2 regions of the Telluria sp. LT1R51-2 genome follow, and region 2 is predicted to be linked to the other one. Evidence: predicted binding sites of a transcription regulator. Region 2 holds the regulator's gene; the other holds the start of a gene.
The links. Region 2 encodes sigma-54, which starts transcription at its own class of promoters, with help from an activator protein. Its sites were predicted from a motif close to TGGCANGNAANCTGCTTT; they were not measured.

Region 1: AC56LH_RS15530 (PEP-CTERM sorting domain-containing protein) is a predicted target of sigma-54. The motif match lies at 1,640-1,657, and genes of this name have one in related genera.

The regions. Positions count from the first base shown of each region.
Region 1 covers NZ_JCASIM010000001.1:3,526,138-3,529,547, forward strand. Annotated here, with positions in the region: gene dnaE (DNA polymerase III subunit alpha) at 1-727, opposite strand, end outside; gene AC56LH_RS15530 (PEP-CTERM sorting domain-containing protein) at 894-1,601, opposite strand; gene AC56LH_RS15535 (sulfurtransferase) at 2,225-3,127, shown strand; gene AC56LH_RS15540 (hypothetical protein) at 3,137-3,410, opposite strand, start outside.
Region 2 covers NZ_JCASIM010000002.1:227,325-230,734, forward strand. Annotated here, with positions in the region: gene AC56LH_RS19205 (enoyl-CoA hydratase/isomerase family protein) at 1-422, opposite strand, end outside; gene hpf (ribosome hibernation-promoting factor, HPF/YfiA family) at 521-877, opposite strand; gene AC56LH_RS19215 (RNA polymerase factor sigma-54) at 952-2,436, opposite strand; gene lptB (LPS export ABC transporter ATP-binding protein) at 2,451-3,206, opposite strand; gene lptA (lipopolysaccharide transport periplasmic protein LptA) at 3,203-3,410, opposite strand, start outside.

The DNA.
Region 1 (3,410 bases), on a different contig from region 2:
GCTTGGCGTTGGCCAGCATTTCGCCCTCGGCGATGCAGACGCGCGCTTCGTGGGCGATGTATTCGTCCTTGTCGAGGAACTGCACCGGGTGCGTCGCCACGACCGGTAGCCCGAGGCGCCCGGCCAGCGCCACCGAGTGGCGCACCTGCTGCTCTTGATTGAGCTGGCCGGCGCGCTGGATCTCGATATAGAAGTGGCCGGGGAACACGCGCGCCCAGCGCGCGGCATTGGCTTCGGCGCGGGCGATGTCGCCGTTCTCGATGGCCTGGCCGATGTCGCCAAAGTGCGCGCCCGACAGCACGATCAGGCCATTGGCCTGCGACTGCCCGGGATTGAGCGTGGACGTGGACGTGGCCAGCGCTTCGAGCCATTCGGCGCGCAGCTCGGCGCGGCCCTTGTGCTGGTTGGTAAGCCAGGCGCGCGCCAGCAGGTCGCACAGCTGCAGATAGCCGGTGTGGTTCTTAGCCAGAATCAAAAGACGATGCGGCTTGTCCCGGTTGTCGTCGTTGGTAATCCAGGCATCGACCCCGACGATCGGCTTGACGCCCTTGCCGCGCGCCTCTTTATAGAAGCGCACCAGGCAAAACGTGTTGGCCAGGTCGGTCACGGCGAGCGCCGGCTGCCCATCCTTGACCGCCGCCTTGACCAGCTCGTCAATACGGACCAGGCCGTCGACGATGGAGTATTCGGAGTGGATGCGCAGATGGGTGAAGGTCGGGGAAGTCATCCCCGTATTTTACCTTGCCGGACCGGTGCGCTGCAGGCGTTGCCCCGGTCATCGATCAGCGCGTGGAAATGGCTGACCGAAAAAGAAACAACCCCGCAGGCGCATGCGTGCGGGGTTGTTCAGGTCATGCCTGCCCTGGCCGCAAGTGCGACCGGGCGAGGCAGAATCAGGCGCGCTTGCGGCGCACGATGCTGCCCATGCCTGCCAGTGCCAGGCCCATCAGCGCCAGGGTGCCTGGCTCCGGAACTTCGTTCACATTCAGTTCGTTGACACTGACCGCCAGGCCCTTGTCGATGGTGTTGGTGCGAATGCCGACCGTGTTGAACGACGTCAGGGATGACTTGCCATAGGTCGTCGCATCAGGGTTGAGGAACTTGCTCATTTCGTTTTCGGTCGGGTTCAGCCATGCGTCGAAGCTGTCATACGCATCGCCGTTCTTGCCGCTCTTGTACAGATGGCCGAACACGTGATACGACATGCCTGCTTCCAGAGCGCTGCCGGCAAGGAACTCGCCGCCGACGCCGCTGGTACGGATGTACAGGTCATTGGTGCAGCTGCTGACGGCGCTGTCGAGCGAGCCGCAATTGGCCTTGAAGCCGATGCTCGGGCCTTCGTAGGCCTTGGCATTGCCGGTGTTGCCGAACCACACGCCCAGATAATCGTTGTTGTCGACCGTGCCCGTGTACGAGAACTTGAAATCGATCACGATGGCGCCGGACTGGCTTTCGGCCAGCGTGTAGACCGCTGCCGTATTCGAATTGGTGGTGAACGTTCCGTTTTTGTTGCTGATCAGGGTACCGTCGGTGGAAACAGGTGCTGCAGCAGCGAAACCAGCGGCAAGAGCCAGGGTAAGGAAAGCGATAGGGCGGATCATCAAGTGTCTCATTCTAGGTGGAAGGAATGAATAACACTTAAGCAATTGTTATGCCACATGCAAACTATTCTTACTAATCAATGACTTGACGTTAATATTTTACAAAACAAAATTGCTCGTGTAAAAATTATCGACACGAATTCATTCTTTAAATAAACATTGTTCCCGTTAATTAATCTGTTTTGATGCCTTAGCGCAACCTACAAGGCGACAGGGCAGCAGACGGTGATGCTGACCTATAATCATGCCCTGTTCCCCTACCCGTGCCGCCGGTTTCCAGGCTGGCATTTTTCCGCCACGATGAATTCCCGCAGCTTTATCCCGCGCCCGGCAAGCCTGCCACCGTACAGTTCCCGATGACGTGGGACGGCGTCACCCTGATCGACCTGCTGGCCACGACGCCGGAAGCCGACGCGGCGCGCTCAGCCAACGGCTGCGCCATTGTCGTACTGTCGCCTGTCGCGCCGGCAACGGCTGCCGTACTGGCATGGCCGTCGACCGCCTGCTGTGCGGCTCGGCCGCGCTCGCACAGGCACTTGCAGCGCCGCCGACCGGCACGGCGATTGGACCCACGTCCGAACGCTTATAATACCGGCTGAACGACATCGATTTTCTTGGCAATCATGCAAACCACACCCCACCAGGCGCCCGTCCCGACGGACGCCGTTGAAGTCCAGACCGGCGCCGGCCGCTACGTCAATATCGCCGCCTACAAATTCATCACCTTCGATGATACCGAGGCCATGCGTCCGCGTTTTCAGGCCGTCTGCCAGGAGCGCAAGCTGCGCGGCACCATCCTGCTCACGCCGGAAGGCATCAACATGTTCCTGTCGGGCCTTCCGGCCGACATCGACGCCTACCTAGCCTGGCTGCGCGCCGACCCGCGCTTTGCCGACATCGAGGTCAAATACAGCTATTCCGAAGAACAGTCGCACAAGCGCATGCTGGTCAAGATCAAGAACGAGATCATCACCATGCGCATGCCCCTGATCAAACCCGAGCTCGGCCGCGCGCCGTCGGTGGACCCGCACACGCTCAAGCGCTGGCTCGACCAGGGCCATGACGACGCCGGCAAGCCGGTCGTGATGGTCGAGACCCGCAATGATTTCGAGGTCGATGTCGGCACCTTCACCAACACGGTCGACTACCGCATCACCAAGTTCACCGAGTTCCCGGACGTGATCGCCGCGCACAAGGAAGACTTCGCCGACAAGACCGTGGTCACCTTCTGCACCGGCGGCATCCGCTGCGAAAAAGCTGCCATCCACATGAAGGAAATCGGCTACGACAGCGTGTACCAGCTCGACGGCGGCATCTTGAAATACTTTGAGGAAGTCGGCGGCGCCCATTACAACGGCGACTGCTTTGTGTTCGACTACCGCACCGCACTCAATCCGCAACTGCAGCCGACCGAAACGGTACAGTGTTTTGTCTGCCGCGCCGTGGTTACGCCGCGCCAGCAACTGGCGCCGGAATACGTGTACGAGGTGTCGTGCCCGCATTGCTACGGCAAAAAGACCGCCTGACCATACGGCTTATGGCGCGATGGCCCGCCTCACCAACGGCACCGGCGTTAATTGCATATCGAACTCGTCTTGCCACAGCCACTGAAAACCGCGCGCGGTGTGCAAGCTGATGTTCACAACGCGCTTGCCCCCGATGCTCACCCCATCATCATACAAAGCGGCAAAGTCGGCGGTCGTTTCGACCAGTGGCGACAGCAGAAATCCCGCCCGGGCCATACCGGCGATCAGCCGATAGTCGTGCTGCTTTCCGTCGCTGGTATGGATTCGCAATTCGATCTGGCTG
Region 2 (3,410 bases):
ATCGCCATCTTGGTGCGCTCGGTGACGATGCGCAGGCCGCAATCGGGCCCGCCCTGCGCGATGCCCATGCCGCCGCCCATGACCACGCCATCCATCAGCGCGATGTACGGTTTCGGATAAAAGTGGATCAGGTGGTTCAGCGCGTATTCTTCGGTGAAGAAATCTTCGAGCAGTGCGCTGCCGCCTTGTGGCGAGGCGTTGCCGACCTCGTGAAAGAAGCGGATATCGCCGCCCGCGCACAGTGCTTTTTCGCTGCTGCTGGTGATCACGACCGCATCGACGGCGGCGTCACGCTGCCAGTCGAGCAGAATCGCGGTCAGTGCGCGCACCATGTCCAGCGACAGCGAATTGAGCGCCTTGGGACGGTCGAGGGTGATGATGCCGGTGCGGTTGGCGATGCGGGTCAGGACGTGTTCGGACATGGCGTGATCCATCGAAAGGAAACACGTATTTTACCGGCAGCGGGATGCAAAAAGGGCGTCCCGAAAAGACGCCCCTGGCGGTGGTGACCTGCGCTCGATCAGGCGGCAGCGACGTCTGCTTCGTCGACGTCCAGGCGTTTGATCGCTGTGCGGTTATGGTCTTTCAGCATCTGCTTGTGCTTCAGAATTTGTCGATCCAGTTTATCCATCAACATGTCGATCGCGGCATACAGGTCTTGCGCGACGCTCGCCACGTGCAGGGTCTTGCCCGACACCTGGACATTGATTTCAGCTTTTTGCCTTTTTTCTTTTTCGGTGAGGTTATCGACGGCCAGGAAGACGTGGGTATCTATGACTTGATCGAAATGGCGAATAATGCGTTCCAGCTTATTCTGAACGTATTCACGGATGGCAGGGGTTACTTCGAGATGGTGACCACTGATGGTGAGGTTCATACACACTCCTTTGAAGATGTCACGTCGCTTGCACCACACAGGAGCTGAAGGCACAGACTGTATGAGCGGCGTTGTTACAAGGCTTTGCGGAGACTGACGGGGGGGATCTTGAGCGCTTCACGGTATTTTGCGACCGTCCTGCGCGCAATGACCATGCCTTGTTCCCCGAGCATTTCCGCGATCTTGCTGTCGGATAATGGATTCTTAGGGTCTTCTGCTCCTGTCAATTGTGCGATGAGCGCACGGATTGCCGTTGAGGATGCTTCGCCTCCCGCCTCGGTGGCAACGTGGCTACCGAAGAAATACTTCAACTCGAACATGCCGTGCGGGGTCAGCATGTATTTCTGGGTTGTGACACGAGAGATCGTGCTCTCGTGCAGACCTAGTGTATCAGCTATCTCGCGCAAAACAAGGGGCCGCATGGCAACCGCGCCATGGCTGAAAAAGTTGCGCTGGCGCTCGACAATCGCTTCGGCCACACGCAGGATCGTGTCGAAACGCTGGCGCATGTTCTTGATGAGCCACTTCGCCTCCTGCATCTGCGCACCCATCTGGCTCTCGCTGCGGCCCTGCTTGAGCATCGTGGCGTACAGGCTGTTCACGCGCAGGCGCGGCATGACGTCCTGGTTCAGCGTGACCGCCCAGCCGTTCTTGGCGCGCCGCACGATCACGTCCGGCACCACGTAATCCGACACGTTCGATGCGAACGCCGCGCCCGGATGCGGATTGCACTGGCGGACCACGGCCTGCACTTCGCGCAGGTCTTCGTCATCGCAATCGAGCGCTTTTTTCAGCTTGCTGTATTCGCGCTGTGCGAACCAGGTCAGGTAGCCTTCGACGATCTTCAGTGCCATGCGGCGCGTCACCATCGGCACGCCCGGCATGCGCCGGATCTGCAGCGCCAGACATTCGGCCGCGCTGCGCGCGCCCACGCCCACCGGGTCCATGCTCTGCACCATCGCCAGCGCGCAGCGCAGTTCGTCCAGGTCGACGTCGAGTTCTTCGGGCAGGCGCGCGTGGATGTCGTCGAGCGGTTCTTCCAGGTAGCCGTTGTCGTCAAGCGCGTCGATCACCAGTTCGGCCAGTGCGCGGTCACGGGTTGACAGCAGCGTTTCGCGCACCTGTTCCATCAGGTGTTCGCGCAGCGTGATGGCGCATGCCTCCAGCTGCGGGCGGCCGTCTTCGTCGTCGCTGCTGCTACTCCCGGACGACGCGCCGCTGCTTTCGCTCCACTCGTTGTCGGGCCGGTCGCCATCGACCGCGCCGCCTTCAGCACCCTCGCCCTCGGCCGGTGCACTGCCCTCGCCTTCGGCCTGCTGGCCCGGCGCCGGCGGCGCCTCGCCCGGTGCCGGCGCATTGTTGATGGCGCCATCGGCCAGCAAGCGCACCGAATGATCGAGCGGGTCGTCGAGCCTTTCGAGCAGCGGGTTATCGCCCAGTATCTGCTCGATCTCCTGGTGCAGTTCGAGCGTCGACAGCTGCAGCAACCGGATCGATTGCTGCAGCTGTGGCGTGAGCGCCAGGTGCTGCGAAGTGCGGAGCTGAAGGGACTGTTTCATCAATTGAGTATGGCTTACATGCGGAAATGTTCACCAAGGTACACGCGGCGCACCGACTCGTCGGCGATGATATCGTCGGGTCGGCCGGATGCGAGCACCGCGCCCTGATTGATGATGTAGGCGCGGTCGCAGATACCGAGCGTCTCGCGCACATTGTGGTCGGTGATCAGGACGCCGATCTTGCGCTCCTTGAGGAAGCGCACGATGCGCTGGATCTCGATCACGGCGATCGGGTCGACACCGGCAAAGGGTTCATCGAGCAGCACGAAGCGAGGATTGGTGGCCAGTGCGCGTGCGATCTCCACGCGGCGTCGCTCGCCGCCCGACAGCGACAGCGCCGGGTTCTCGCGCAGCTTTTCGATCTGCAGATCGGCCAGCAGGTTGTCGAGCCGCTCGCCGATCTGCGCCTTGGTCAGCGACTTGCCGTCGACCTTCTGCAGTTCGAGCACGGCGCGGATGTTTTCTTCCACCGTCAGCTTGCGAAACACCGACGCTTCCTGCGGCAGGTACGACAGGCCGAGCACCGCGCGGCGATGGATCGGCATCCTGGTGATGTCGGTGCCGTTGATGCTGATCGAGCCGGCATCCGACGGCACCAGGCCCACGATCATGTAGAACGAGGTGGTCTTGCCGGCGCCGTTCGGGCCCAGCAAACCCACCACCTCGCCGCATTCGACATCCAGCGACACGTCACGCACGACCAGGCGCTTGCCATAGCTTTTCTGCAGGCCCTTGACGACCAGCGTGCTGCGATCGTTCAAGGCCGTCATTGCGTGCCTCCGGCCGGCGTGCGCTTGGGCGCCAGGATCAGCGTACCGCGCCCGCCGCCAACCTTGCTCTCGCCACTGACGTCATTGCGCACGGCGACGACTTCCTTGCGGTTGTCGTACGAAATGAACGGGCCGGTCATCTGGTTGGTCATCCGGTCGTTTTCGAGTTCCTTGACGATGGCGTTCGAGTACAAGCGCACCAGC